3 regions of the Mesorhizobium sp. M0152 genome follow, and region 3 is predicted to be linked to each of the others. Evidence: riboswitches for the same ligand, from Rfam matches in the RefSeq annotation. Region 3 holds a riboswitch; each other region holds the start of a gene.
What was found. Region 3 has a riboswitch for cobalamin ahead of bluB (5,6-dimethylbenzimidazole synthase). Riboswitches for the same ligand answer to the same signal wherever they lie in the genome.
Positions count from the first base shown of each region.

Region 1: it holds a riboswitch for cobalamin, as region 3 does, so the genes downstream of both, NKJ26_RS24785 (aromatic ring-hydroxylating oxygenase subunit alpha) here and bluB (5,6-dimethylbenzimidazole synthase) in region 3, are expected to answer to the same signal.
Region 2: it holds a riboswitch for cobalamin, as region 3 does, so the genes downstream of both, NKJ26_RS23935 (CbtB domain-containing protein) here and bluB (5,6-dimethylbenzimidazole synthase) in region 3, are expected to answer to the same signal.

Region 1 covers NZ_JAMYTH010000030.1:26,212-35,605, reverse strand. Annotated here, with positions in the region: gene NKJ26_RS24800 (serine kinase) at 1-760, opposite strand, end outside; gene NKJ26_RS24795 (PqqD family peptide modification chaperone) at 798-1,229, opposite strand; gene NKJ26_RS24790 (FAD-binding oxidoreductase) at 1,356-2,456, opposite strand; gene NKJ26_RS24785 (aromatic ring-hydroxylating oxygenase subunit alpha) at 2,558-3,805, opposite strand; cobalamin riboswitch at 3,916-4,118, opposite strand; gene NKJ26_RS24780 (DUF680 domain-containing protein) at 4,609-4,809, shown strand; gene NKJ26_RS24775 (DUF680 domain-containing protein) at 4,877-5,083, shown strand; gene NKJ26_RS24770 (DUF680 domain-containing protein) at 5,153-5,362, shown strand; gene NKJ26_RS24765 (DUF680 domain-containing protein) at 5,425-5,661, shown strand; gene NKJ26_RS24760 (ABC transporter ATP-binding protein) at 5,738-6,850, opposite strand; gene bglA (beta-galactosidase BglA) at 6,881-8,545, opposite strand; gene NKJ26_RS24750 (carbohydrate ABC transporter permease) at 8,550-9,394, opposite strand, start outside.
Region 2 covers NZ_JAMYTH010000028.1:9,452-18,845, reverse strand. Annotated here, with positions in the region: gene NKJ26_RS23955 (MerR family transcriptional regulator) at 23-409, shown strand; gene NKJ26_RS23950 (methyltransferase family protein) at 416-892, opposite strand; gene NKJ26_RS23945 (heparan-alpha-glucosaminide N-acetyltransferase) at 889-1,887, opposite strand; gene NKJ26_RS23940 (MFS transporter) at 2,103-3,302, shown strand; cobalamin riboswitch at 3,496-3,694, shown strand; gene NKJ26_RS23935 (CbtB domain-containing protein) at 3,731-3,910, shown strand; gene NKJ26_RS23930 (CbtA family protein) at 3,926-4,723, shown strand; gene cobU (bifunctional adenosylcobinamide kinase/adenosylcobinamide-phosphate guanylyltransferase) at 4,716-5,231, shown strand; gene cobO (cob(I)yrinic acid a,c-diamide adenosyltransferase) at 5,233-5,847, shown strand; gene cbiB (adenosylcobinamide-phosphate synthase CbiB) at 6,182-7,150, opposite strand; gene cobD (threonine-phosphate decarboxylase CobD) at 7,149-8,198, shown strand; gene NKJ26_RS23905 (tyrosine phosphatase family protein) at 8,195-8,704, shown strand; gene NKJ26_RS23900 (creatininase family protein) at 8,887-9,394, opposite strand, start outside.
Region 3 covers NZ_JAMYTH010000002.1:29,877-39,270, forward strand. Annotated here, with positions in the region: gene NKJ26_RS02315 (TetR/AcrR family transcriptional regulator) at 1-465, shown strand, start outside; gene NKJ26_RS02320 (ABC transporter ATP-binding protein) at 544-1,215, opposite strand; gene NKJ26_RS02325 (ABC transporter permease) at 1,212-2,453, opposite strand; gene NKJ26_RS02330 (efflux RND transporter periplasmic adaptor subunit) at 2,461-3,465, opposite strand; gene NKJ26_RS02335 (TetR/AcrR family transcriptional regulator) at 3,600-4,289, shown strand; gene NKJ26_RS02340 (hypothetical protein) at 4,459-5,442, shown strand; partial or broken gene bluB (5,6-dimethylbenzimidazole synthase) at 5,526-6,194, opposite strand; cobalamin riboswitch at 6,242-6,420, opposite strand; gene NKJ26_RS02350 (histone deacetylase family protein) at 6,808-7,734, shown strand; gene NKJ26_RS02355 (exodeoxyribonuclease VII small subunit) at 7,738-7,989, shown strand; gene NKJ26_RS02360 (DUF2277 domain-containing protein) at 8,100-8,393, shown strand; gene NKJ26_RS02365 (pirin family protein) at 8,406-9,326, shown strand.

The DNA of each region.
Region 1 (9,394 bases), on a different contig from region 3:
CGCCAATGTGGAACTGATGCTTGCCTTGCCAGTTGAGCGGGCCGTACGACGTCAGCCTCCGGTCCAGTCCCAGGCGACGAAAACCCTCCGGATCCTGTTTGAGCGTGGCGAACAGGGGATAGGCGGTCACTGCCGCAGCCATGCCGATCAGCACATAATCGTCGCCGACACTGTCGAGCCGGTTGAGCAGCCCGGCGACGACCGTTCCCGATTTTCCGGCCCCACCCGAGCCGGCAAGCAGGATGCCCTTGCCGTCGATGCCGAGCGTTCCTGCATGGGCGAGCCGCATGCCGCGGGCCGCATATTCCCAATGCAGAAAGGCCCGCAGCGGCGCACCCGGCTCCCAGGGTGGGAAGGCGTCGGCCGAGGCCATCAATTGCACGCCAACGCCATGTTGCGGATCGTAGAACTGCCAGAAATCCAGATCGTGAAAATAGTTGCCACGCAATCCTGCCTCGGCCAGCCGGCTGGCGAAAGCATGAGGAGTAAAAAACGCCCGGCCCCAACCTGCCGGTGCGGGGACGCCCTCTATTTGTGGATCGGCGACGAAAATGCTGCATTTGCCGGGTCCGGCAACCGGCGCCGGAACGAAAGCCTGTTCGACGGCGCTCGCCAGGACTCCCGCGCCCATACGCACCGTGATCTCCAGCCGGGGCAAATGAACCTTGCGAGTGACGTGATAGTCGCCGGCCGCGCTTTCCGCTGCCGCCAGCACGTGACGCGCATAGTCGGGCAGGGTTTTCAGCGTGATGCTAGACATGGTCGCCCGGCCCCCGTGGTCGCCTGATAACAGCCGTTCAGGTTGCCTGCTTGACCGCCGGCCAGCCGACGGGCTCTTCCACCTCGTGGATGGGGTCGACCAGGATCAGGTCGGCGAGGTCGTCATGGATCTCGACGTGGAGCGGGTCGCCGGCACGGGCCAAGTCGGCGAGCAAGGTCTCGGAAGGCATCTGCGCCGGTGCATCGGCGGCAGGTGCGAGCAAGCCGAACTCGAGGAGTTGCGCAACGAACCGGCCGATCTCGGAGGCGGTCACCTCTCCAACTCGGGTCGCCGCTCCGATCAACTGAACGGGCGGTACGCCGGATGACAGCGCCTCCCAGATCCTGCTGCCGGAATCGGAGAAACCAAAATACTTGCCATTCGAGAGGTCGAGCACCACGGCTTCGCCGTCGAAAGATTCAAAGACGATGTCGCTGCTCGCGACCGTGTAGACGTCGGAATGACCCATCGGTGTTGTCCCGCCCTGCAATTGCCACAGCCAACCCGCCGGCTGGTGCGACTGCTTCCCCTACAACGCCTGTAAACACCGGGTTCTTTCTTGGCAAGGCACGGGCTCGGTTCGGGTGCTCGCCGCTTACGCCTCGATTTCCAGCGCCGACAGCGGCTTCGAGCAGCACGCCAGGATGAAGCCATCGTCGACCTCGTGATCGAGGATGCCGCCATTGTGGCTCATCTCGACAGCGCCGGAGACTTTCTTCACCTTGCAGGTTCCGCACAGGCCGAATTCGCAGGCGGCGGGAATTCGCACGCCCGAGGCGCGCGCCGTCTGCAGCACGGTCTGGCCGGCGACGCAGTCCGCATCGACATCCGAAAGCGTGAACCGGATCGGCGTCACGGCCTCGACAGGGCCGGCAGTACCGTCTTCTGCCGGTGCTGTGAACGGTGCCGGGATTTCCTCCACCATCGGCGCGGCAAAGCTCTCCTGGTGATATTTCGTCATGTCGAAGCCGGCTGCCTCGAGCATGCCGCGTACCGCACGCATGAAGGGGTCGGGACCGCAGCAGAAGATTTCGCGCTCACGGAAATCGGGCGCCAGCAGCGGCAGCCGGATCGCGTCGATCCGGCCCATATGCCCGTACCAGCCCTCGCGGCTAGACCGCTCTTCGATCATGAAGCCGAGTGACAGGCCCGGCATATGCCCGCCGAGCAGTTCGAGCTCCTTGCGAAAGATGATCTCTTCCGCGCGCCGCGCGCAGTTGACGAAGCCGACGTCGGTCCATGGCGCGCAGTCGTTCAACCAGCGCAGCATCGACATCATCGGCGTTACGCCGGAGCCGGCCGAGATGAACAGATATTTGGCCGCCGGGTGGCTGTGCAGCGAAAAGTCTCCGGCCGGCCCATAGGCCTTGACGTGCGAACCGGGCCTCAAATGTTCGAACATCCAGCGTGTGCCGACGCTGCCGGCCTGCGCCTTTACCGTCACCGCGATCGAGAACGGCCGTGACGGTGAAGACGACAGCGTGTAGGTGCGCATCAGCGGCCCATCGGCGGTCGGCAGCTCCAACGTCACGAACTGGCCCGGCTTGTAGCGGAACCAGGTCTGGTTGTCGGAACGGAAGGTGAAGGTCTTCACGTCGGGCGCCTCGTCGCTGACGCCGATCACTTCCAGCACCTGCAGCCGGTCGTTCCAGGGTGCCATCTGGTCGAGATGACGATAGAGGCCAAGGTCCGTCATCGCATTCATCCTCTTGTCCCCTGTGTTCCGTGCATCGCTTGATCCCAAGACGCTGCGTTTTTGCAGCCAAGCGTGTCCGCTTGGCTACAAAAAAAATTGCTCTAGGCGACGCTACGCAGGGCCGGCCTGCCATCGCCGGCCAGGCGCGGGCCGATGAACGACGAATACCATTCGACGAACTGGATGACGCCACCTTCGTGCAGTTCCGAATAGGGACCGGGCTCGTAGGCCGGCGACAGAATGCCGAAGGCGTTTTCCTCGACGATGCGGCGGTCCTGGTCGTTGGTCTCCGTCCAGACATGGGTGAGTTCGGCGAGATCGTAGTCGACGCCTTCGACCGCATCCTTGTGCACCAGCCATTTCGTCGTCACGGCGGTTTCCGTGGCACTGATCGGCAGCACGCGGAAGGTGACGGCGTGGTCGCCGAGGATGTGGTTCCAGGTTGTCGGATAGTGGTAGAGCAGCAAGGAACCGATCCGATCGGTGGCAACGCTGTCTGACAGGTTCTTCTTGACCGCGCGCTTGCCCGTCATCGTGTAGCTGACGGCATCGCGCAGCAGCGGCGCGCGGGTGGCGCGGTATTGCCCGGCCGGATCGATGCGGAACTTGCTCGGCAGGCCGGCCGCCTCGCATTTCGCCCAGTGCGCCAGCATTTCCGGGTCGCTGTCGGCGCCTTGCACGCCGGTCACCGTAGGCGCTTCCGGAAACGTCTTGCAGAGTTCGGGATGGTTGCCGGCGCAGTGGTAGCACTCGCGGTTGTTTTCCCAGACCAGCTTCCAGTTGCCTTTCTCGACGATCGTACTCTCGAAGGCGACTTTTGCTTCGCTGAGCCGGTGCGGCTTGAGATAAGGCTCTATCATCGCCCGCATCGGCGCGAAATCCGCCGGCTCCTTGGCCAGGCAGATGAAGATGTAGCCGGCCACGCTCTCGCAGGCGACCGGCTTCAGGCCGAACTGGCTCTTGTCGAAACCGTCGGCCATCTGGCGGGCGAAAAGCAGGCGCCCATCCAACTCGTAGGTCCACTGATGATAGGGGCAGACCAGCTTGGCGGCCGTGCCTTTGTCGGAGTTGCAGACGCGGCTGCCGCGATGGCGACAGGAATTGTGGAAGGCGTTGATCTTGCCTTGCTGGTCGCGGACAAGGACGACCGGGTAGTCGCCGATCTGCGCGGTGATATAGCTGCCCGGCTTCGGCAGTTCGCAGTCATGGCCGATGAACAGCCAGTCGCGATACCAGATCAGCTCCATGTCGAGCTTGAAGAAATCGGGGTCGGTGTAGAAGGGCTGCTCGAGCGAGAAACCGCCTCTGCGGTTCTCCAGCAGCCTCAGCATGTCGTTGCGCACATCCATGTCCTGTCCTCGCGTTAAGGACTGACTATGGTGGTGATGGAGGAAGGATTGGACGCAGGCCAGGGCGAGCCGGCATGCATCATCCGCCTCTTGACCGCCCACCGCGATCAGTCGAGTCTAGAATCTCGGCTGGTTTCCGGGCTCTGGAGTTGTCCTTGCGGACGATCGCGACACCTTCCCAGGCTTGCACCCAGTGGTCTCCCGTTGCGATTTGAACTCCACCACCGTTGCGGGGGCAGCGCCGGATTCTGACCGGCTTCCCAATTCTCTGCCCCGTCGTCACGAAGCGGCACCTGAGATGGCGCGATCTAATCACGACACGCGTCGTGGCGTCGGCATGAAAACGACATCGCATCCATGCGGCGCGACACGCATAAGCGATAGTTCGATCGAGGATCGGGGCTCTTGAAATCGTCTCATCGCCGCCCCGCCGGGGGTCGGGTTTCGATCTTTGGCAGAAGCAAAAAGGGCTAACGGTTTCGAAAAGTGACTATTAGCAGCGCCTAAAATCGAACCGAACGGTTCGTTTCTGTTGACGGTGCGTGCAGGACAGTGTGAACACTCGGCCTCCGACACAGTTGGTGATGGGAGTGGAGCTTTCATCTAATCATCTGATATTTAACGGGAAAAATCGCAAGTAGAAGGTTTTGGCCCAGTTTCAAGAGGTGGATTCATGGTCCAGTCGGAACAACTTCGTGATTGGCAATGACCAGATGACTTTCCCACATCGGGGCTGTCCGAACGACGCGATTTCCTCCCAAGACACGCCGCTAGACGGACGGGAAAATACTGGAGTACCTAAAATGAAAAAAATTGTCCTCACTGCCGCCGCCCTTCTGGCCATTTCCGGCAGCGCCTTCGCCATTGGTAGCGACCACTATGGTTCGAACGCCCCGGCAGCCACTGCTGTCGACAGCTCGTACACCGCTTCGGTCAAGAAGTCGGAACCGGCTGCTCAGACGCCTGCTCAGGGCAGCGACCGCAACCTCTTCGGCAACAACTAACAACCGATTGCCAGCAGGTGGCCGGCTCGCCCGCCGCCCTGGTGAAACCAAATTCAGGAGACTTGAAATGAAGACGATCATTCTTGCTGCCGCCGCCGTTCTGGCCATCTCCGGCAGCGCCTTCGCCGATGGCGGCAACTATGGCTCGAACGGCGCCAACCAGCCCGCGGTTACTTCGACCGACAGCTCGTATACGGCTTCGACCCAGAAGTCGGCTCCGGCTGAAAAGCAGCCCGTCCAGGGCGCCGATCGTAACCTCTTCGGCAATAACTAACAGCCAATTCCCCGTGGACGGCGGGCTTCCCCCCCGCCCCGGTGGAACTTGAAATTCAGGAGACTTGAAATGAAGAAGATCATCCTCGCTACCGCCGCCGTCCTGGCTATCTCCGGTAGCGCTTTCGCCGGCAGCGACAATTTTGGCTCCAATGGCGCCAACCAGCCTGCCACAACCGCTGTCGACAGCTCGTATACGGCTTCGACCGGCAAGTCGGAGCCGGCCACGCAGGCGCCTGTAACCCAGGGCAGCGACCGCAACCTGTTCGGCAACAACTAACATCTGACCGCAAGGCGGCGGCTTGCCGCCGCCTTGGATTAGCGAATACGGAGTATCAAAAAATGAAAAAGATTGTTCTCACTGCCGCCGCTCTTCTGATTGCCGCCGGCAGCGCCTATGCCCGCAACGACAACGTTGGCGGCACCGACATCAACAAGCAGGCGACCGTCAACGTCGACACCTCGCACACGGGCTCGATCCGCAAGAGCGAGTCGCCCGTCTACAAGCTGCTCAATTCGGCGGGCGACGTACCGAAGTCCGCCCCTCAGGGCAGCGACCGGAATCTCTTCGGCCGCTAACAGCCGAAGCTGATTTCCAAAAAAAAGCGGCGGGCCTGGGCTCGCCGCTTTTTCGTTATCGGGACGTGGTTCCGTCTCAGGCCGCTTTCGCTTCCGCTTCATGAAGCGCGAAGGACCGCCCCTCGGTGTCGAATATATGCAGGTCCTCGCCATTGGCGCTCAGCCGCAATGTCGAGCCGCGCTTGACCTCGACATTGCCAGGCAGCTTGGTCACCAAGGGCAGATCGGCGCGGCCGATATCGATGTAAACGAGCTGAACCTCGCCGAGCTGTTCGACATAGTCGACCGTCCCTTCGAACAGATAATCGCCACCGCTGGCGATGATCAGATCCTCCGGCCGTACGCCGAAGCTTACCGCCGTCCCCTTTGCCGAAGCAGGCGTCGAGATCGGCACGGTTGCCTTGCGACCGCCGACATGGCTGACGATTGTCGCGTTTCCGGTCCTTTCGATGGTCGCCGGCAGGATGTTCATGGCCGGTGAGCCGATGAACTGGGCGACAAAAAGATTGCCTGGCTTCTTGTACAGATCCATCGGCGTGCCGACCTGTTCGATATGGCCGTCCTTGAGCACCACGATGCGGTCGGCCAGCGTCATCGCCTCGACCTGGTCGTGTGTGACGTAGATCATCGTCGTGTTGGGCATCGATTCCTTGAGCTTGGCGATCTCGATACGCGTGGCGACGCGCAGTGCCGCATCGAGGTTCGACAGCGGCTCGTCGAACAGGAATACTTTCGGATTGCGCACGATGGCGCGGCCAATGGCAACGCGCTGGCGCTGGCCGCCCGACATCGCCTTGGGCAGGCGGTCGAGATATTTGGTCAGCTGCAGGATTTCCGCCGCCTGGCGCACGCGCCGGTCGATCTCGGCCTTGCTCTCCTTGCCGATCTTCATCGAGAACGCCATGTTGTCGTAGACGGTCATGTGCGGGTAGAGCGCATAGGACTGGAACACCATGGCAATGCCCCGCTTCGAAGGCGGCACGTCGTTCACCACCTCGCCGTCGATCCTGAGTTCGCCGGAGGTGATCTCCTCGAGCCCGGCGATCGAGCGCAGCAATGTCGACTTGCCGCAGCCCGACGGGCCGACGAAGACGATGAACTCGCCAGATTTGATATCGAGGTCGATGCCGTGGAGAATGTTGAGATTGCCGTAGGACTTCTTCACTTGTCTTAGCGTGACATCGGCCATGATTTCCCTCCGAGTGATTTCCTCAAAAATTCAGTCGATACGCCCGAACCAGGCGCCGTAGCCGCCGAGGCGGACGGAACCGCCGCCGGACTGTCCCGGGAATCCATGCCCGGACAAAGGTTGCAGCGATCGGCCGCCAAGGTCAACCTCGGCCGGCCTCGCGCCAAGGTTGAAGACGCAGACGACCTGTTCATTGCCCGCCTGGCGGGTGAAGGCAACTGTATCGCCCTCGCTTTCGAAGAAGGTGATATCGCCCTTGGCCAGCGCTGGATGGGCGCGCCGGAAGGTCAGGAAGCGCCGGTAATGTTCCAGCAGCGACGCTTCATCGCCCTGCTGGACATTGACCGCTTGCGACAGATGCTTGGCAGGCACCGGTAGCCAGGGCTTTGCCGAGGAGAAGCCGCCATTCGTGGCGCTGCCATCCCACACCATCGGCGTGCGGCAGCCGTCGCGGCCCTTGAATTCCGGCCAGAAGCGGATGCCATAGGGGTCCTGCAGATCCTCGAAGCGAAGGTCGGCTTCGCCGAGCCCGAGTTCTTCGCCCTGATAGATGCAGACCGAGCCGCGCAGCGACATCAGCAGCGCCGAGATGACCTTGAGATAGGCGGCCGGGTCGGCCTCGTTAGCGGCCCAGCGCGAAGCCGGGCGCATCACGTCATGGTTGGAAAAGGCCCAGCAAGACCAGCCGTCGCTGGCCGCCTTGCCGAACGCCTCCAGCACCGAGCGGACCTTGGCCGCGCTGATCTTTTCCGGCGCCAGGAAGTCGAAGGCATAGCACATGTGGACCCGCTTGCCGCCGGCGGTGTAGGCGGCCACCACGTCCAGCCCGCGTTGCGAATCGCCGACCTCGCCGACCGCCGCCGTCGCCGGATACTCGTCGAGCAGGGCGCGAAACCGTTCGAGGAAGCCGAGGTTTTCCGGACGGCTCTTGTCGTAGATGTGGTCCTGGTAATTGTAGGGATTGACCGCGGGTGCGGTCTGGTCGTTGCGTTCCTCGGGCGGCAGCGGCGGGTTGTTTTCCAACCCCTGGCTGTGGAAGTAGAAATTGATGGTGTCGAGCCGGAAGCCATCGACGCCGCGCTCCAGCCAGAAGCGGGTGACGTCGAGCAGCGCGTCCTGGACCTCGCGGTTGTGGAAGTTGAGGTCCGGCTGCTCGGCAAGGAAATTGTGCAGATAATATTGCTGGCGGCTGGTGTCCCATTGCCACGCCGATCCGCCGAAGATCGACAGCCAGTTGTTGGGCGGCGTACCGTCCGGCCGGGCGTCCGCCCAGACATACCAGTCGGCTTTCGGATTGGTGCGGTTCGACCGGCTTTCCTTGAACCACGGATGAATGTCGGCGGTGTGCGACAGCACCTCGTCGATCATCACCTTGAGGCCCAGCCTGTGCGCTTCCGCCGTCAGCGCATCGAAGTCGGCAAGCGTGCCGAACATCGGATCGACATCGCAATAGTCCGAGACGTCGTAGCCGAAATCCTTCATCGGCGACTTGAAGAACGGCGAAATCCAGATGGCGTCCGCGCCGAGCGCGGCGATGTAGGGCAATCGCCCGATAATGCCCTTGAGGTCGCCGATGCCATCGCCGTTCGAATCCTGATAGCTGCGCGGGTAGATTTGGTAGATCACCGCACCTCGCCACCAGTCGCGGTCGACGGCGAGATCGGGCTTCGAACTGGCCTTCAAAGCGGATTGCATTGTCTCAGCCTCCTTTCACCGAGCCGGCAAGCAGCCCGCGAACGAAATAGCGCTGCAGCGAGAAGAACACGAGCAGCGGCACGATGATGGTCACGAAGGCCGATGTCGTCAGGATCTCCCAATCGCCGCCGCGTGAGCCAAGCAACGCATTGAGCTTGGCGGTCAGTACGATCTGGTCTGCTTCCGTACCCAGGAAAACCATCGCCACCAGCAGATCGTTCCATACCCACAGGAACTGGAAGATGGCGAAGGAGGCCAGCACCGGGAACGACAGCGGCAGCACGATCTTGACGAAGATCTCGAAATCGCTGGCGCCATCAATGCGCGCCGATTCCATGATCTCTCGCGGCAGCCCGGCAATGTAGCTTCTGAGCAGGTAGATGGCGAAGGGCAGGCCGAAACCGGTATGCGCCAGCCATATGCCGAGATAGGTTTTCGACGGCATGCCGAAGAAGGCGCCGACGCCGTTGTAGAGTTTCAATAGCGGGATCAGCGACATCTGCAATGGCACCACCAGCAGGCCGATGATGACCGCAATCAGCAGCGCGCGGCCGGGAAAGCGCATCCAGGCCAGCGCATAGGCGGCAAAGGCCGCGATCAGGATCGGGATGACCGTCGCCGGTATGGTGACGGTCAGCGAATTCATGAACGAGCGGCCGATGCCTTCGGAAAACAGCACCGTGCGGTAGTTGTCGGTGGTGAATTTCGGTGGTGCCGACGAGGCATAGTAGACACGCTGGCCGCGATCGCCTTCGAATGCCTTGGGCGATTGCATGACGAAGCTGCCGTCGGCATTGAGCTGCAGGGTCACGCCGTCGCCGAGATCGGCTGACGTGCCGGCGGAATACT
Region 2 (9,394 bases), on a different contig from region 3:
CGAACTCGGCTATGGGGTCACAATGCGGGAATATTATTCGATCACCGAACTGACCCGCGAATTCGACGTGTCGACGCGGACGCTGCGCTTCTACGAGGACGAGGGACTGGTGCAGCCGGTGCGGCGTGGCCGAACCCGGCTGTTTCGCCCGTCCGACCGCCACCTCATCCGCCAGATCATGCGGGGAAAGCGGCTCGGCTTCTCGATCAACGAGATCCGCGAAATCATCCAGATGTACAAGGAGCCGCCGGGCGAGGTCGGCCAGCTCAAGCTGATGATCAAGCGCATAGAGGAAAAGCGCGAGGATCTCAGGCAAAAGCGCCGCGACCTCGAGGAGACGTTGGCCGAGCTCGACCAGGCGGAAGAATCCTGCGTCGAGCGGTTGGTGGAACTCGGCGTCAACACCTGACGCTGCTCAAATCCAGCGTCGCACTCTTTTGGCGTAATCCCGGTATCTCTTGCCGAACTTCGCCGCCAGCACCTTTTCCTCGCGCTCGATGGCGACCTTCTGCGTGGCGAAGGCGGCGACGAAGGCAAGCGGAAGGAACCAGGCTATCCCCGAGACAAAGCCGACGCCGATCAACAGCAGCGTGTTGGCGAGGTACATCGGATTGCGGGTGATGCCGAAGGGGCCCGTCGTGACGAGGTGATCGGGTACGGCGTTGGGATTGAGCGTCGTCCTGGCCCGGACCATGGTGCGGATGGCGGTGAACCAGAGTGCCGCGACGGCCAGCAGCGCCACCCAGCCGGCGGCGAACAGGATGTCGCCCAGGAGATCGCCGATCCATGGCAGGGGATAGAGCATGCCGAGGACAATGCTGATGGCGATTGCGGCGATATAGATCAGCGGCGGCCACGGTATCACTCCCGGCTTCGGCTGGCTGTCGGTCATTGTGGCCCTCCCTCCGTCATCTTGTCGTCGGTCTGCGCCGTACAGGTGCTGGCAAGATCGCTGAGATGCTGCCGCCACTGCGCGGTCTGGTCGTTGTTGTAGAGCCGATCAAGCGTGGCCTCGCCTTCCAGCGTATCCAGCATACAGCCACAGTAGCTCGAACAGAACTTGCTGTCGCGCGACTGCTCGCACGATATCTGGCAGGTTTTCAGGAAGTTCACCTGCGGGGTTTCGACCTTGGCCGGCATGACTTGCGAGAACAGCCAGACGCTGCCGATCAGCAGCGGCTGGTGGATCAGGTAGAAGGCCAGGCTGTGCCGGCCGATGAAGACCAGGGGATTGGCCCAGCGGCCGGGCGCAAGGCCCGCCAGGCGCGCCCGCAGGCCCGAGGTGGAGGCGAACTTCGCCACCGCGATGCCCGCAAGCACGGCGCCGAACCATGGGAACAGCGGCACGTAGTCGTTGGAGCGCGGATTGATTGTGGAAAGACCGATCCACCACAGGAAGGGGTGGTCCAAAGCCTCGAAACGCAGATAGACGGGCGCCGCGACGACCAGTGCGGCAGCGGCAAGCGTCAGCAGGGCCGGCAGGCGCAGGAACGCCAGGCCGAGCAGGCTGGCGAGCGCGATCTCGTGCAATATGCCGAAAAAGATGAAGCCGTCAGGCGTGGCGATGCGGGTGACGACCGAGATGGCGATCGCGGCGCCGGCGACCATGGCGAACCGCCGCCAGAAGCCGTTCCAGCGGATCTTTCTGCCATGGGCGAGATACAGGCTGACGCCGACCAGGAACAGGAAGGTCGAGGCGATGCAGCGCGCGTAGAGCTTCCACCAGCCGAAGGCGGTGAGGCCGGGATCGGTGTAGCCGAAGAACTCCAGGTCCCAGGTGAAATGATAGCTCGCCATGGCGAGGAGCGCGATGCCGCGCAAGATATCGATGGCGGCGATGCGCTTTGATTGCTCCGGAACGGGTGCGGTCGGCGTTTGGATACTCATGGTCTCGCGATCTGATTCAGCCCCGCTGGAGGATTATCACGGTTGCACCGGACAGAAGAAGGCCGGGCGCGTCGCCACCGCGTCAGGCGCTGCTTTAGGCCAGCGCCGGGAAGCCTTTGGCCGACTTCGCTTTTGCCGGCCGCGCGTCGGTTTCCTCTTATTGGGATGGCAATCGCCACGCCAGATTTGGTCGGTGATTCTGCTTTGAGGAAGCAATGTCCACCCATGTGCGTCATCCGATCTGGCTTCCCGCTCTCAAGGCTGCGGATGCGCGCACCTTCGCCTCGCTCTACGCCGTCGAATCCTTTGCCCGCGCCACGGTGTCGAGCGTCATCCCGATCCAGGCCTACGAAATCCTCCACAACGAGCAGATCGTCTCGATCCTCTACACTGTCGTGGCGCTGCTTGGGCTGTCGGTGACATTGTTCATGCCGATGCTGATCCGCCGCTTTGCCCGGCGCTGGGTCTATACCGCCGGCGCCTGCCTGCTCGCCATCGGCTCGCTGTTCTTCGTTACCCATACGCTTGCCGGACAATTGGCCGGCATGCTTTGCCGCGTCATGGGCGCCAGCGCGCTGTCGATCACGCTCAACCTCTACATCATGGACCACATCCGCAAGACCGACTTCATGCAGGCGGAATCGCTGCGCATGGCGTGGTCGATGTTCGCCTGGACGGGCGGGCCGACGCTTGGCATTTTTCTTTACACACGCTTCGGCATCTATGCCGCGCATGGCGCGGTGGCGGTATTCGCGACGGCCCTGCTGGCGCTGTTCTGGACCTATCGGCTGGGCGACAACCCGTCGATCCGCCCGGGCAAGACGCGCCCGGTCAATCCGCTCGCCAATATCGGCCGCTTCGTCGCGCAACCCAGATTGAGGCTCGCCTGGCTGATCGCCTTCGGCCGTTCCTGCTTCTGGACGACGTTCTTTGTCTATGGGCCGCTGTTCATGGTCATCACCGGCGAGGGCAAGCTGGCCGGCGGCCTGCTGGTTTCGGCCGGTAACGCGCTCTTGTTCATGGCTATCTTCTGGGGCAGAGCGGGCAAGCGCTTCGGCGGTCGGCGGACCATGACTTTTGCCTATTTCGCGATGTCGGCCATGTTGTTGGCGGCAGGCGCGGTCGGCGAGAGCGCACCGCTGCTCACCGGCGCTTTCCTGCTCTGCGGCGCGTTGTTCACCATCGCGCTCGACGCGCTGGGCTCGACCGCCTTCATGCGCTCGGTGCGGTCCTACGAGCGGTCGCAGATGGCTGCGGTCTACCGCACCTATCTCGATTTTTCCGAGCTGACGCCGCCGCTGGTCTATTCAGTGGTGCTGGCGTTCTTCGGGCTGGGCTCGGTGTTCGTCACGCTCGGCCTGCTGGCCGCGGTTTGCGGCTTCGTGACCTGGCGGTATCTGCCGAAGTCGCTGTGAGGATCAGGGCTGGGGTGAAAGCCCTGCGTGGCGCTCGCGCACCCAGTTGTGGAAGCGGTGCAATTCATATTCTTCGGGCATCAGCACGCCCGCTTTGTGGCGCATTGAGCGCCGTCGGCGATCCCCGGCCGGCACGCCGCATTCGCAATAGTTGCCGGCGGAATTTGGTTTGCCGGAGGCGGCGATTCTGCCTATAGTCGCCGATGTCGTCGGTTCCATTTTGGAGCCAAGAGGGAATGCGGTGCGGGCTGACTTGTCGCCCAACGCCGTGGCTGCCCCCGCAACTGTGTGCGGTAGTCCTCTCCATATGCCACTGAAGATTTTTTCTTCGGGAAGGTGGGGAAGGGCGTTGATCCGCGAGCCAGGAGACCTGCCGGCGACAGGAAACTGACTTCTATGCCCTCGGGTGGAGGGCGAAAGGACATGACATGAATACCGCTTCCGTCTCGCTCGGCGCCTCCGTTTCCTCGCAGTCCCGCTTGATGCAGCTCGCTCTCGCTGGATTCCTCGGCCTTTTCGTGATGGGCTTCGTCGGCTTCTCGCATATCGATGCGGTCCACAATGCCGCCCACGATTATCGTCATTCGATGGCGTTTCCCTGCCACTGATAGGGATTTGACATCATGAACCTGTTTCGCAACGTCGTGTTCATCGCGGCGATCGCAGGGCTCGTGGCCGGCGTCGTTCTCGCCTGCATGCAGGCCTATGCCACCGTGCCGCTGATCCTGAAGGCGGAAGTCTACGAACAGGCTGGCGGCGGTCATCACCACGACGATGCCGCGCCGGCTGCAACGGACACCAACGCCATGGGCTCCGCCGCCCCGGCGGGAAATGCAATGAGCACGGCCGCGCCTGCGGAATCTGCTGCTCCGGTCGCGGAAGACGAAGGCTGGGCGCCGGCCGACGGTTTCGAACGTTTCGCCTTCAGCGTGCTTGCCAATATCGTCACCGGCATCGGCTTCGCGCTGATCCTGGTCGCGGTTTCCGAATTCGCCGGCGGCATCGGCAATTGGCGCCGGGGCGTGTTCTGGGGCCTGGCCGGCTTTGCCGTGTTCACGCTGGCGCCGGGCCTAGGCCTGCCGCCGGAACTGCCGGCCATTCCGGCCGCCGACCTCACCCAACGCCAGATCTGGTGGTGGGCAACGGTGGCGGCCACCGCGACCGGCCTTGGCCTGATCGCCTTCCGCAAGTCGCTGCCGCTGGCGATCCTCGCCGTGGCCTTGATGGTGGCGCCGCATATCGTCGGCGCGCCGCAGCCCGACAGCTACGACACGGCGATCCCAGAGGGGTTGCACCACCAGTTTGTGGTGGCGGTGACGGTGACCAATCTGGTGTTCTGGGTGGTGCTCGGCGCCGTCGTCGGCGTGGTGCGCGGCCGCTTTACCGGCACCGCGACCAGCCTGCGCGACAGCTTTGCCTGATCGCGGCAAGCTGACCTTCATTATCGGCGGTGCGCGCTCCGGCAAGAGCGCGCATGCCGAAACGCTCATGACGGCGCTGCCCTCGCCATGGGCCTATATCGCCACCGCGCAAGCCTATGATGACGAGATGCGCGAACGCATCGCGCTGCACCGCTCGCGGCGCGGCGAATGCTGGGCGACGATCGATGCGCCGCTCGATCTCGCAGGCGCACTGGCGGCATTGCCTGATAATCAGCCGGTGCTGGTCGACTGCCTGACGCTGTGGCTGACCAACCATATGCTGGCCGAACATGACCTCGAGCTGGAATGCCGGCGGCTGGCTGATGTGCTGTCGCGGCCGCGCGGGCCATGGTTCGTGGTTTCAAACGAGGTCGGCCAAGGCATCGTGCCGGACAACGCACTGGCGCGCCGCTTTCGCGATGCGGCAGGCCGGCTCAACCAGCAGGTTGCCGCAGTCGCCGATACGGTGCTGCTGATGGTAGCGGGGCTGCCGCTCAAGGTGAAATGAGATGACCGATATCGACGAAAAGGACGAAGAACGCCACCGCGCCAAGATGGCCAAGCGCAAGGCGGTGCAGGATGCCGAGGTGGCGGCCAAGACGATCGAGAAGGGGCTGCTCATCGTCAATACCGGTCCGGGCAAAGGCAAGACGACAGCCGCCTTTGGCCTGGCGCTCAGAATGCTCGGCTATGGCAAGCGCGTCGGCGTCGTCCAGTTCATCAAGGGCAAATGGCATACGGGTGAGAAGGACGCCTTCGCCGCCTTCGGCGACCGCGTCGTCTGGCACGCGATGGGCGAGGGTTTCACCTGGGAGACGCAGGACTTGAAGCGCGACATAGCCGCGGCCGAAGCCGCGTGGAGCAAGGTGCTCGAGCTGATGGCCGATCCGTCGATCAGCCTGCTGGTGCTGGATGAGCTGAATATCGCGCTGCGCTACGATTATCTCGATCTCGACAAGGTGGTTAGCGCGCTCAGGGGCCGTCGCGAGGGGCTACATGTCGTCGTGACTGGCCGCAACGCCAAGCCGGCGCTGGTCGAAGCCGCCGATCTCGTTACCGAGATGGGCGTGACCAAGCATCATTTCTCGGCGGGCGTGAAGGCACAGCAAGGGATTGAGTTTTGAGAGCTGTTGTCCCCTTTTTTGTGGATGAGCATTCAAGTCTGGTCGCCAAACGCTCCCAGGGGGCTCATTTCCTTTCCCTCCGGAGGGGGGGAAAGGTGGCGCTGCGAAGCAGCGACGGATTGGGGGAAGGCGGTTATCGAACGCGCGGTCCGCAGACAGGCAGGGGCAACCCGGCGGGTGCGAGAAACGCGACTGCCGAGCTCGTCGACCCCCACTGCGTCTCGGCTTCGCCGAGCCACCTCTCCCCCGATCGACGGGGGAGAGGAAAGGCGCGAACCTGTTGCAGCCCGGCTCCCTTCCTCCCCTTCGTGAGAGAACTCACGAGGGGGTGAGATCATGCCAGAATGGCGATCGCCGAAACCACGCCGAACAGCGCAATCAACAAATAATCCGCCGTCCGATAGAGTTTCAGCGCCCGTCTTATGTCGGCGCTGTCGGCCTCGCGCCGGCCGCCTTCGCCCATGAAGACGTCCTCGACAAGCACGCCGCCATAGCTGCGCGGCCCGGCGAGTGCGAGACCGAGCGCGCCGGCCATCGCGGCTTCCGGCCAGCCGGCATTGGGCGAGCGGTGTTTCCTGGCGTCGCGCCGCACTGCGTTCCAGGCATTGCGGGGATCTGCGCCCTTGACCAGGAAAGCGGCCAGCACGATCAGCAGGGCCGTCAGCCGCGACGCCGGCAGGTTGACCAGGTCGTCGAAGCGCGCCGCCGCCCGGCCGAAGGCCTCGTGGCGCGGGGTACGGTGGCCGATCATCGAATCGGCGGTGTTGGCCGCCTTGTAGGCGGCGCCGCCGGCCAGTCCGCCGACGCCGATCCAGAAGGCGGGGGCGACGATGCCGTCGGAAAAATTCTCGGCAAGGCTCTCGATCGCCGCGCGGCAGACGCCGGCCCTGTCGAGCGTTTCGGGATCGCGCCCCACGATCCGCGAGACGGCAACGCGGCCCATGGCGAGGCCACCGGTCTCGAGCGCGTCGGCGACGGCCTCGACATGTTCGTGGAGGCTCTTCTGCGACAGAAGCGAGGTTGCAAGAAGAGCGGCAAAGATGAATCCCAGGGGAATGAACCAGAGCAGGATCTGCACGCAGAGGCCAATCGCCGCCGGCACCAGCACGATAACCAGCAGCGTCTGGACACCCCGTTGGCGACGCAGCGCGTCGGAATCGGTGGCGCGGTTGAGCCGGCGGTCGAGAAAGGATATCAGCCTGCCGAACCACGTCACCGGATGACCGATGGCGCGAAACAGCCAGTCCGGGTAGCCCAGGACGAATTCAAAGGCCAATGACAGGAAAGCGATCAGGACTGACATGAAGCTTCTTGATGGGGCGGCGGTGGACCATGGTGGAAGTCTCGGCCGGGCAAGGGCGATGTTCCCCGATGCCCCCCAGCCTTTCGTCGACCTCTCGACCGGTATCAATCCGCACTCCTATCCGCTTTTCGATTTGCCCGCCACCACCCTGTCGCGGCTGCCGGAAACCACGCGGGCGAGTGAACTGACAGAGATCGCGGCCGGCACCTATGGCGCGCCTTCGCCAGCCAACGTCGCGGCGGCACCGGGCACGCAGATCCTGTTGCCGCGCGTGGCATCGCTGGTAAGGCCCGGCAAGGCCTTCGTGCTGGGGCCGACCTATGCCGAACATGCGCGGGCAGCAGCGATCGCCGGGCACGCAGTGACCGAGATCGGCGACTTCGCGGCGCTGGCGCAAGCCGATCTTGCCGTCATCGTCAATCCCAACAACCCGGATGGGCGCGTCATCGAGCGCGACCGGCTGCTGGCGCTGGCCGCTGCAATGCGCGCCAAGGGCGGGCTGCTGGTCGTCGACGAGGCGTTCATGGATGTCGGTCCGCGCCAGCACAGCCTTGCCGGCGATGTCGGCCAGGGCGGCATCGTCGTGCTGCGCTCGTTCGGCAAGTTTTTCGGCCTGGCCGGCTTGCGGCTCGGCTTCGCGCTTTCCGATGGGTCCACGGTCGAACGGCTGGAGACTCAATTCGGACCATGGGCGGTTGCCGGACCGGCGCTGGAATACGGTATTCGCGCGCTTGCCGACATCGGCTGGCAAGACGCGATGCGGGCATCCCTGGCGGATGCATCGGCGCGGCTCGACGGGCTGTTCGGTCGCTTCGGCGTACCTGTCGCGGGCGGCACCACTTTGTTCCGCCATCTCCAACTGCCGAACGCCGCCGGTCTGTTTTCGGCGCTTGGCGAGCGCGGCATCCTGCTTCGGCATTTCGCCGACCGGCCGCATGCGCTGCGCGCCGGCCTGCCGGGGAGTCAGGAGGAATGGCAGCGGCTCGAATCCGCGCTTGCCGAATGGGCGGCGCGGCGCGAGGATCAATCAAGGGGTTGGAAACGATGATCCATGTTTGCTCGCTGGCGAAAATCGAGGAAACGGTGGCCAGGACCGGCGCCGAGCGAATGCTGTCGCTGCTCGCCGCCGGAACGGAAGTGGTCCGGCCGGTCTCGATCGCGAGGCAAAACCACCTGCATCTGGTCATGCACGACATAGCGGCGGCGCAGGACGGAATGACCATGCCGGGCGAGGAACATGTCCGTAACCTGCTCGATTTCGCGCGCCGGTGGGATCGGGCAAGGCCGATGCTCGTGCATTGCTATGCCGGCATCAGCCGCTCGACGGCTTCCGCCTACATCATAGCCGCCGCACTTGCGCCGAACCGCGACGAGGCCGAACTGGCCCGGACCCTGCGCACGCTGTCGCCTTCGGCGACGCCCAATCCCCGGCTGATTGCGGTAGCCGACACGCTGCTCGGTCGCGACGGCCGCATGATCGCGGCAATCGAAGCGATCGGGCGCGGCGCCGACGCTTTCGAGGGCACGCCGTTCGAACTGAAGATCGATAGTTAGTCGCTCGACCCGACTTCAATTCGTCCGCCAGGCGCCAACCATCGTTCGTTCGGGCAGACTGATGCGACCGCTGGCGATTGGCCGAAGTCTTCCCGCCTTCGTCAGAACGGCTCCGCTAATCTAATTTCAGAAGGGCGCGATGTGCCACCTGACGGTCAGAGCATCTGTGGCAGGCAACTATGTTATTTCAGCCATTCGGCGAGCTTCGCCTTGCGCACATCCCGCAGCAGGCTGATGAACCCGTCCGCCTGAAATTCAGCGGTCAGCCGGCCTTTTTCGGCCGTTGCGATGCTTGCGTCGCCGACCACGCCGTTGGGGTTGAGATCGCTGGCGATCCAGGCAAAGGCATGGGTGCCGGTGTGGCGCAGCAGCGAGAATTCCTTCTCGGTCTTGGCGACGTTGGAAACGAAATCGTCGGCCTTGCCCATGTCGACCAAGTCCGGCCGGAAATGCAGCATCAGCGACGTCTCCACATCGCCGCCATGGATGCCGTGACGGTCCTCGAGGTCGGTATACATGCCGGCCGGCCGGCCGAAGCGTTGCCAGCTGGTCTTCACGGCCAGCATCTTTTCGCGCACGCGCAATTCGCGCGTGACGATGCCCATGATCTCCTCGTTGCCGCCATGCGAATTGACGACGATCAGCTTGCGCACGCCGGCGCGCGCGATCGACATGCCAAGCTCGGTCCAG
Region 3 (9,394 bases):
TACCACCATTTCGGCGACAAGAAGGGGCTGCTGCAGGCGGTCATCGCCGAGATCGACGGCGAGATGGCGGCGCGCGTGAACGAAGTGGCGTCCCGGGCGCCAACCCGTTGGCAGCATTTCGTCGATGAATGCACCACTTATATCGAGATGGCGCTAGAGCCGGAAATCCAACGCATTATGTTCCGGGATGGCCCGGCCGTGCTGGGGGATCCGGCCCAGTGGCCGAATGCCAATGCCTGCATCGCTTCAATGACCGGCCACCTTGCCACGCTGCAGCAGGAGGGAGTCGTCGTCTCCAGCCTCGACCCCGAGACGGCCTCGCGGCTGATCAACGGAGCCAGCAGCCAGGCGGCGCAACGGATCGCCAATTCGACTGACCCTGAAGCGACGTCGAAGATGGTGGTGGCGGCATTCAAGCAGCTGCTCGAGGGTTTGCTCAAAAGGCCCGGCCCGCCGGCTGTCTAGGTGTGTTGAGGTTCAGATCAGGCCGAGCGTAGAAAACCGCCATTTGCCGGCCGCACTTACCTGAAGATCGATCCACCCTCACTCGATCTTGCCATCGACAATATGGAGGCGGCGGTCCATCCGATCTGCCATGTCGATATTGTGCGTGACCGCGACTACTGTCTTGCCACGTTCGCGCACCAACTTTTCGAGAATCGTGAAGACCTGCTCGGAACTCTTCGAGTCCAGGCTTCCCGTCGGCTCGTCGGCGAGGATGAGCGGCGGATCGTTGGCGAGCGAGCGCGCTACCGCCACACGCTGGCGCTGGCCTCCCGAGAGCTGGTCGGGCCGCTTGTCGAGATGCTCGGCAAGTCCCAGCGAGCCAAGCAGCTCGCCGGCGCGCTCGCGCATCTTTTCGCGCTCCAATCTGCCGAGCTTGCGCATCGGGATCTCGACATTCTCACGCACCGTGAATTCGGGCAGCAGGAAATGGAACTGGAACACAAAACCGAGCATCTCGAGCCGCGTCCTGGCCCGCTCCTTTTCGTCCATGGGGCCCGCGTCACGGCCGCCGATCATCAAGGTTCCGCGGGTCGGCCGATCGAGCAGCCCGAGCAGATAGAGAAGCGATGACTTGCCGGAGCCGGATGGGCCGGTGACGGCGATGAACTCCTTCTCGCCGATCTCAAGCGTGATGTCCTCGACCAGCGTGACGGGGACCGTTTCCGGCAGGATGCGCGTCAGCCCTTCGGTCTCGACCAGCGTGGTCATGTCGCGCCTCGGATGATGTCGACCGGGTGTTGCATCGCCGCTCGACGTGCCGGCAAATATCCGGCCACCGCCGCAGAACCGACGGCGAAGGCCGTGGCGATGACGTAATGCAGCACGCTCCAGGCGATCGGCAGATGCGTCATCTCCTGGCCGGTCGCGGCGATCTCGAAGCGCACCAGCGACAGCGCGTAGACCATCGCGAAGCCGAGCACCCAGCCGAGCGCCGAACCGCCTGCGCCGATCGCCACCCCTTCCAGCAGGAACAGCCGGCGCATGTCGGCCTCGGGGAAACCGAGCGACCTCATGATGGCGATGTCGCGCGCCTTCTCGTGGGTGATGGTGGAGATGATGTTGAAGATACCGAAGCCGGCCACCAGCATGATCGCGCCGACGACGGTGTACATGATGATGTTGCGGATGACGAATGCTTCGAGGATGGATTCGTTGGCCTCCTGCCACGCCACGGCCTTGTAACCGAGCTCGGCTTCGGCCCGCCGCGCCACCGCAGGCGCGCGGTTCGGGTCGTCGAGCTTGATGCGGATTTCGTTAATGGCGTTCGGCCGTACGGATAGGATCTGCGCATTCTTTAGAAGAATGTAGGCCTCGCTCTCGTCGCGCTGGGTCGTGCCGGTGTGGAACAGCCCGGCGATCTTGAAATTGCGCGCCTGGCCTTCCGAGGAAACCGCCGTGATCGTGTCGCCGAGCCCGGCGCCGAGCCGGTTCGCCATGGTGTCGCCGACAAGCACGTTGTTGCCGCCGGCCGCGAGCGCGGCGAAGCTGCCCTGGACGAAATCCTCCACGATTGGCGACACGCCGGGCTCGCGCTCCGGTTCGACGCCGAAGATTGTCGCGCCCACTTCGCGGCTCGAATAGCGGATCACGCCTTGTGTCTTGAGGCTCGGGGCGAAGCGTCCGGGAATCCAGCTTTCCAGCCAGGCGGTCGCCTCGGTCGGGTTGATGATGCCGCGGCGGTCGTCGCGCGGCCTCAGCCCCGAGATCGCGACAGCGTCGAACATATCCTCGGCCGGCTGGCGTCGGGCAGTGCGTTGCTCGTCGGTGATGTCGACATGGGGCATGGTGTCGACGAGTTGGCGCACGAAGTCATCCTGGCCGCCCTGCATGAGCGCTGCCATGGCGATCGAAAAGCCGACGCCGACCGCCACGCCGATCACCGCGACGAGCGTCTGCCGGCCGCGGCCGGCGATGTGCGTGATTGCGATGTCTAGGATCAGGGGCATCTTCACCTCATGATCCTTGGGCCGCCACACGGGCGCCGTCGGCGAGCTCCGCGGGGTAGGGCGACACGACCCGGTCCTGCTCGCCGATGCCGGACCACACCTCGACACCGTCCACGCCGCGGATGCCGGCGCGGATCTCGCGCCGCCGCGCCCGGTCGCCTTCGACCACGAATACATAGTTCCCCTGGACCGCAGCCGAGGGGATCAGCAGCGCGTTCTTCGCTTCGCGGGTGACGATGTTGACGTCGGTCGACATGCCGATCCTCAGCGGCGTGTCGTCCGGCAGGCGCAGGTAGACGCGATAGGTTTTCGCCACCGGGTCGCCCTTGGGCGTGATGCTGTCGACCATCGCCTGGAGGTTTTGTCCGAGGAACGCATCGGCCCTGAGGAGCACTCGCTGGCCGACCTCGACGCGCGCGATGTCTTCCTCGTTGACCTCCGCGACCACACGTAGCGGACGCGGCTCGCCGACCCAGAATAGCACGGTGCCGAGTTCGGCAATCTCGCCCACCTCGCCGTCCTGCCTCAACACGACGCCGGGGGCCGGCGCCCGCAATATGTAAGTCTCAAGCCGTGCCTTCTGCGCGGCAAGCAGCGCCTCGGTCTGCGATAGTTCGCTGCGTGCACGATCGAGCGCCTGCTGGCTCGCGGCATTCTTCTGCGCGAGCACGGTTTGGCGTTGGAACTCCTGTTCGGCTAGAGCCCGCCGCGCCTCAAGTTCGCCGAGCGCGGCCTTCGCCTCGCTGTCGTCAAGCTTGGCGAGCACATAGCCGCGCCCGACTCGCGATCCTTCGCAGTCGCATTGCTCGACGATCCTCTCGCGCACCACCGGCGCCACCTTGGCCCAGATCTTCGGCTCGACTGCGCCGCTGGCATAGACGATCTCGGCGGCGTTGCCGCGCTTGGCGGTCACCACCGAGACAGGTGTCGGTCTGAGAAAATACCAGGCTGCGGCACCGCCTGCCGCCGCCGCAACGATGATCATACCCGCAATCCAGCGCCTCAACCGCATGCAATGCTCCTTTTTGGCGGGACTTGTGGCGTCAGACCGACCGTCGGTCTATAGTGCCGGAAAACGTCTTGTCGGCTGCTGCGTTCCGGTCCGTCGATCACGTTTTCAGGAAAGCCGCCGGTGGGGGAACCTTATTGACCAGAGCCAGAAAAGCGCCCGAAATACGCACCGCCGAGCTTCTCGACTGCGCACAGCGCTTGTTCTTCGAGCGCGGTTATGACGACACGACGGTAAACGACATCATCCGCGCGGCCGGCCTGTCGAAGGGAGCCTTCTACCATTACTTCGCCTCCAAGGAGGCACTGCTGGAAGCGCTCGCGGCGCGGCTTGCCCGAGACAGCCTCGCCGAGCTGCAACCCATGCTCGACAATCCATCGCTCGACGCGGTCGGCCGGCTCAACGCGCTTTTCGCAGGTTCCCAGCGGCTGAACGTCGAACTCGCGCCGCAACTCAGGACGACCTTTGCGGTCCTGTTTCGGCCCGAGAACGTCGTGCTCTTCCACCGGGTCGACCTGGCCGCCAGGCAGCTTGCCCTGCCGTTGATCGCTGATCTGCTGGCGAAGGGCAGCGAGGAGGGCGCTTTCGACGTACCCGACCCCCTGGCGTTCGCCGACATGCTGCTGCAGATCAGGCTGATCTTTCGCGACGTGATGCATAGCGCGCTGCGCCAGGCCGACCAAGGAAACATCGAGGAGGCCGCACGCCTGCTCGACGAACGCCTGAGGCTATACGGCGTCGCGATCGATCGCCTGCTCAAGCTGCCCGACGGAACGATCAAAGCCGTGGAGCCGGGATTTGCCCGCGCTTTCCTGCAGGCGGGCTAGCCATCTTGCTTTACCAGGATCGAGGTTCCGCTTCCGGACGGAAAAGCGTTTCACAGTTTTCCTGGAATTGCACTCAATCGCGGCAGTTGCGCGGCGTCACGTCCCGCGATTGACAATCGCCGGGTTGGGCGCATGCTCACCAGAAGTCTCTCAGCGGGAGATTCGGGGCATGTGGGATTTCGATATCGGCAGGTCGGTGTCCATCATGATACGGACATGGCCGTTCATCGTCTTTCGCATGATCGTCTATTTCGGCATCACGCTGGCCTACATCATGGCGACGGGAACGGGTGCCTCCGTCGGCTACGGTCTCGGCCATATCTCCACCGATCCCGACGGGCCGCTGTCCTTTGCCTTATGGGGCGGCGTGGTCGGCTTCGGCGTCGTCTCGATCGCCGTTTACTGGATCCGCGAATACATCCTCTATGTCGTCAAGGCCGGCCATATCGCCGTCATGGTGCATCTGATCGACGGCCGGGATGTCCCCGATGGTCAGAACCAGATCGCCTATGCCAGGCAAGTCGTCACAGAGCGTTTCGCCGAGGCCAACATCCTTTTCGTCATCGACCAGCTGGTCAAGGGCGCCATCCGCGCCATCACCGGCTTGCTCGGCGGCGTTGCCGCCTTCCTTCCTATTCCGGGCCTGAGCGGCTTGGTCTCTTTCCTCAACACGGTGGTCCGCCTGTCGCTGACCTATGTCGACGAGATCATCCTCGGCTACAACATCCGCCTCAATTCGTCCTCGCCGTTCGAGACGGCCAGGCAAGGTGTCGTGCTCTACGCCCAGAACGGCAAGACCATGGTCAAGAACGCCGTCTGGCTGGCAGTCATCATGTGGGGCGTCTCCTTCGTGATTTTCCTGCTGATGCTGGCGCCGGCCGGCGCCATTCTTTTCCTGATGCCCGGCCAACTCGCCGGCTGGGCTTTCGTGCTCGCCATCGTTTTCGCCTGGGCTTTCAAGGCGGCCTTCATCGAACCCTTTGCCATCGCCTGCCTGATGCAGGTCTATTTCAAGACCATCGAGGGCCAGGTGCCCGACCCCGCCTGGGACGACCGGCTGGCCGAGGCGTCGTCGAAGTTCAGGGAGCTCAAGGACAAGGCGCTGGCCTCCTTCGGCGGCTCGCGCTGGGGCACGGCCGGCGCGACATCCTGATCCGCGGGGCTGGCGGTCGCAGGTGCGGGGCTAACCGGGTTGAGGCGCGCCACGGTGGATTTGAGCGGCGCCTCGCCTGGGCCGCCAAAAATCTCGCTCATGATCAATTCGGGCAGCGGCCGCCGCCGCCCCCAGCCATGCGTTTCGAGATCCGGCCTTGGCGCGAACTCCGAGACGCGGCCGACGCAGAGGTAAGCGACCGGCGTCACATGCTCGGGAATCGACAGCAGGCTTTTCAGCGCCTGCGCCTCGATGATGCTGACCCAGCCGACGCCGACGCCTTCGGCGCGCGCCGCCAGCCAGAAATTCTGCACCGCGCAGACCGTGCTGTAGAGATCCATCTCCGGATTGTGCCAGCGCCCAAGCGGCGAGTTCTTCGAGCGCTCGCGGTCGCAGGTGATGCAGATGTTGAGCGCGCTTTCGCAGATGCCTTCCAGCTTGAGCTTGCGATAGAGCGCCTGCCGCTCTGCCGCGATGGCGGGCAATTCCTGTTCGCGCGCCGCCAGGAACAGGTCGCGCACCTCCGCCCGTCGTGCGGCATCGCGAATGACGATGAAATTCCATGGCTGCATGAAGCCGACCGACGGCGCGTGGTGCGCGGCAAGCAGCAGCCGCGCCAGCAATTCGTCGTCGAGCGCTGTGGGCAGGAAATGGCTGCGCACGTCGCGCCGCGTGAACATGGCGCGATAGACCGCGTCGCGCGCCATCTGGTCAAATCCATCGCCCATAGGAGCGGTCATGGTGTCCGGCATCGCTTGTCCCCTTGCGATTGCTATGATGCCAGCCGCCTGACCATGCGGATGACGATGCCTGCCAGGCCGGTCTTCTGGCTCGGGATCAACCCGCGTCCGGTGCCTTCCCGTCATCGACAGTGGCATTTGCCGGCGCGGTCCCCCTTACAGCGTTGGGCACGCCACGGAGTTCAACCGTGTTCCCGATTCTCCCGCTTGCGCGGGCACCAGGCAGTGGCCGCGACCTTACGACGAAGCGCCGGCGCCGCCAATCCCCTCGGCGACATGAACAGGGCTCCGAACCCAGCTTGGCAAAAGGCCTGACGGCGGCCAATGCCGTCGTGCCGACAGCTTTTTGTGCGCCGGCAGCTGTTCACGGTAGGAATTTTTTCCTTGATACCGTGACCGCCGCTATGCTAGATATTCGTCCATGGTGCTGATTTGCGCGAATGACCCACCGCACAGGCGGGTTTTTCGTCTGATGGTTCTCAAACCAGCGCGCCGGCGAACGCTCCGAAGGAACCCGCTAACCCCGATTCGTGCCCTGGCGACAAGAATGGACGCAGGTGCGATTTCCCCAGCCATCAAGCCGCAACGCATGGCCATTGCGCCGTCAGGGCACTAGATAGAAAACATGGCCACCCGTCTCTACACCCATCCGATCTTTCTCGAGCACATCACGCCACCCGGCCACCCCGAGCGGCCTGATCGTTTGCGCGCCATCGAACGGGTGCTCGATGACGAAGCCTTCGCCGCGCTCGACCGCGTCAAGGCGCCTCAAGGCGATGAGGCCACCATCCTCTACGCGCATCCCGCCGACTTCGTCGCGCGCGTGCGCGCCGCCATTCCCGACGAAGGCATAGCTCGCATCGATGCCGACACCACCGCCAGCCCGAAGAGCTGGCAAGCGGCGATCACCGCGATCGGCGCCGCCAACGCTGCCGTCGACGACGTCTTTTCAGATCGCGCCGATAATGTTTTCGTCGCCGCCCGCCCGCCCGGCCACCATGCCGAGAAAACCACCGCGATGGGGTTCTGCCTGTTCAATACCGCTGCGATCGCGGCGCGCTATGCGCAGAAGAAGCATGGCATCGAGCGCGTCGCCATCGTCGACTGGGACGTGCACCACGGCAACGGCACGCAGGACATTTTCTGGGATGATCCGTCGGTGCTCTATTGTTCGACGCACCAGATGCCGCTCTATCCCGGCACCGGCGCGAAGACCGAGACCGGCGCCGGCAACATCGTCAACGCCCCGTTGGCGCCGCAGACCGGCAGCGAGGTCTTTCGCGATGCCTTTCTGTCGCGCGTCCTGCCGGCGCTAGACAATTTCGCGCCCGACCTGATCATCATTTCGGCCGGTTTCGACGCGCACCATCGCGATCCGCTGGCCGAGATCAATCTGACCGAGGACGATTTCGACTGGGCGACCGGCCAACTGATGCAGCGCGCCGCGCGCCACAGCGGCAACCGCCTCGTCAGCCTGCTCGAGGGCGGCTACGATCTGCAGGGATTGGCATTTTCGGTCGCCGCCCATGTCGGGCGACTGATGAAAGGATGAATGATGGCTGATGCGACCAACGAAGACGTCAAGGCGATGAGCTTCGAACAGGCACTCGAGGCGCTGGAGAAGATCGTCGATGACCTCGAGCGCGGCGACGTGCCGCTCGACCAGTCGATCCGGATCTATGAGCGCGGCGAAGCGCTGAAGGTGCATTGCGACCGGCTGCTGAAGTCCGCCGAGGACAAGGTCGAGAAGATAAGGCTGTCGCGCGACGGCAAGCCTGTCGGCACCGAACCGCTGGATGCGGATTGAGGCGTCCCCCAACGACGGTCTCGTCTCACCGACTTTTGGACACCATGATGATTAGGGATAAAGCTCGTCTCGATTGAAACGGCTCCACGGCAAGAGGAGATTAGGAAGCGATGTGCAGAAACATCAAGACCCTGTTCAATTTTGATCCGCCGGCAACCAATGACGAAGTCCGCGATGCGGCACTTCAGTTTGTCCGCAAGCTGAGCGGAACGACGCGGCCCTCGAAGCAGAACCAGCACGCGTTCGACCACGCCGTCGAGGCCATTGCCGCGTCGGCGCGCGAGCTGCTGGATTCGCTCGAAACCCATCAGCATCCCCGCAATCGCGAAGAAGTGGCGGCCAAGCTACGGGCCAAGGCGGCGATCCGGTTTGCCTTATCCGGCCAAGCAGCCATTGGTCGCTGACAAGGAGAGTTCATGAGCTTCTTTCCCGGGAAGGATCCCGAAGTAGGCGACGCCTTTGCCAGCGACCAGATCGAGCTGATGGTCATCCCGAACGCCAAGGATATTGGCGGCTTTGAGGTGCGCCGCGCCCTGCCGACCGCCAAGAGGCGCCTGGTCGGGCCTTTCATCTTTTTCGACCGCATGGGTCCGGCGATCCTGCGCGCCGGCCAGGCGCTCGATGTCCGCCCGCATCCGCATATCGGCCTGTCGACGGTGACTTACCTGTTCGACGGCAAGATCCGCCATCGCGATTCGCTCGGCACCGAGATGGTCATCCAGCCCGGCGACGTGAACCTGATGACAGCCGGCCGCGGCATCGTCCATTCCGAGCGCACGCCGGAAGAACTGCGCGGTGCGCCGATGTCGGTCTCCGGTCTCCAGACGTGGCTGGCGCTGCCGGACGACAAGGAAGAGGTGGCGCCGGTGTTCGAGAACACTGCCGCCTTGCGCCTTCCCGCGATCGATGCCGAGGGCGTCAGCGGGCGCGTCGTCATCGGCGATTTCCAGGGATTGTGGTCTCCGGTCAGGACAGCCTCCGACACGCTTTATGCGGACCTGCGCCTGGCGCCGGGCGCCAGCGTGAAGATCCCGCCCGATGCCGAGGAGCGCGCCATCTACACGCTGGAAGGCGAGGTATCGATTTCAGGCGATGTCTTTCCGGCGGAACGGCTGCTGGTGTTCCGGCCCGGTGACGAGATCGTCGTGTCGTCACAGGGTGGCGCCCATTTCATGCTGTTCGGCGGCGCTTCGCTCGGCTCGAAGCGCTACATCTGGTGGAATTTCGTATCGTCCTCCAAGGAGCGCATCGAACAGGCCAAGCAGGAATGGAAGACAGGCCGCTTCGATATCGTTCCCGGAGATGAGGAAGAATTCATCCCGTTGCCGGAAAGCTAGTGTACGTCGCCCAAAAGTGGCCCCGGTTTTGGGAGAACGACATGCATGAAACAACGACCTAAAGCCTG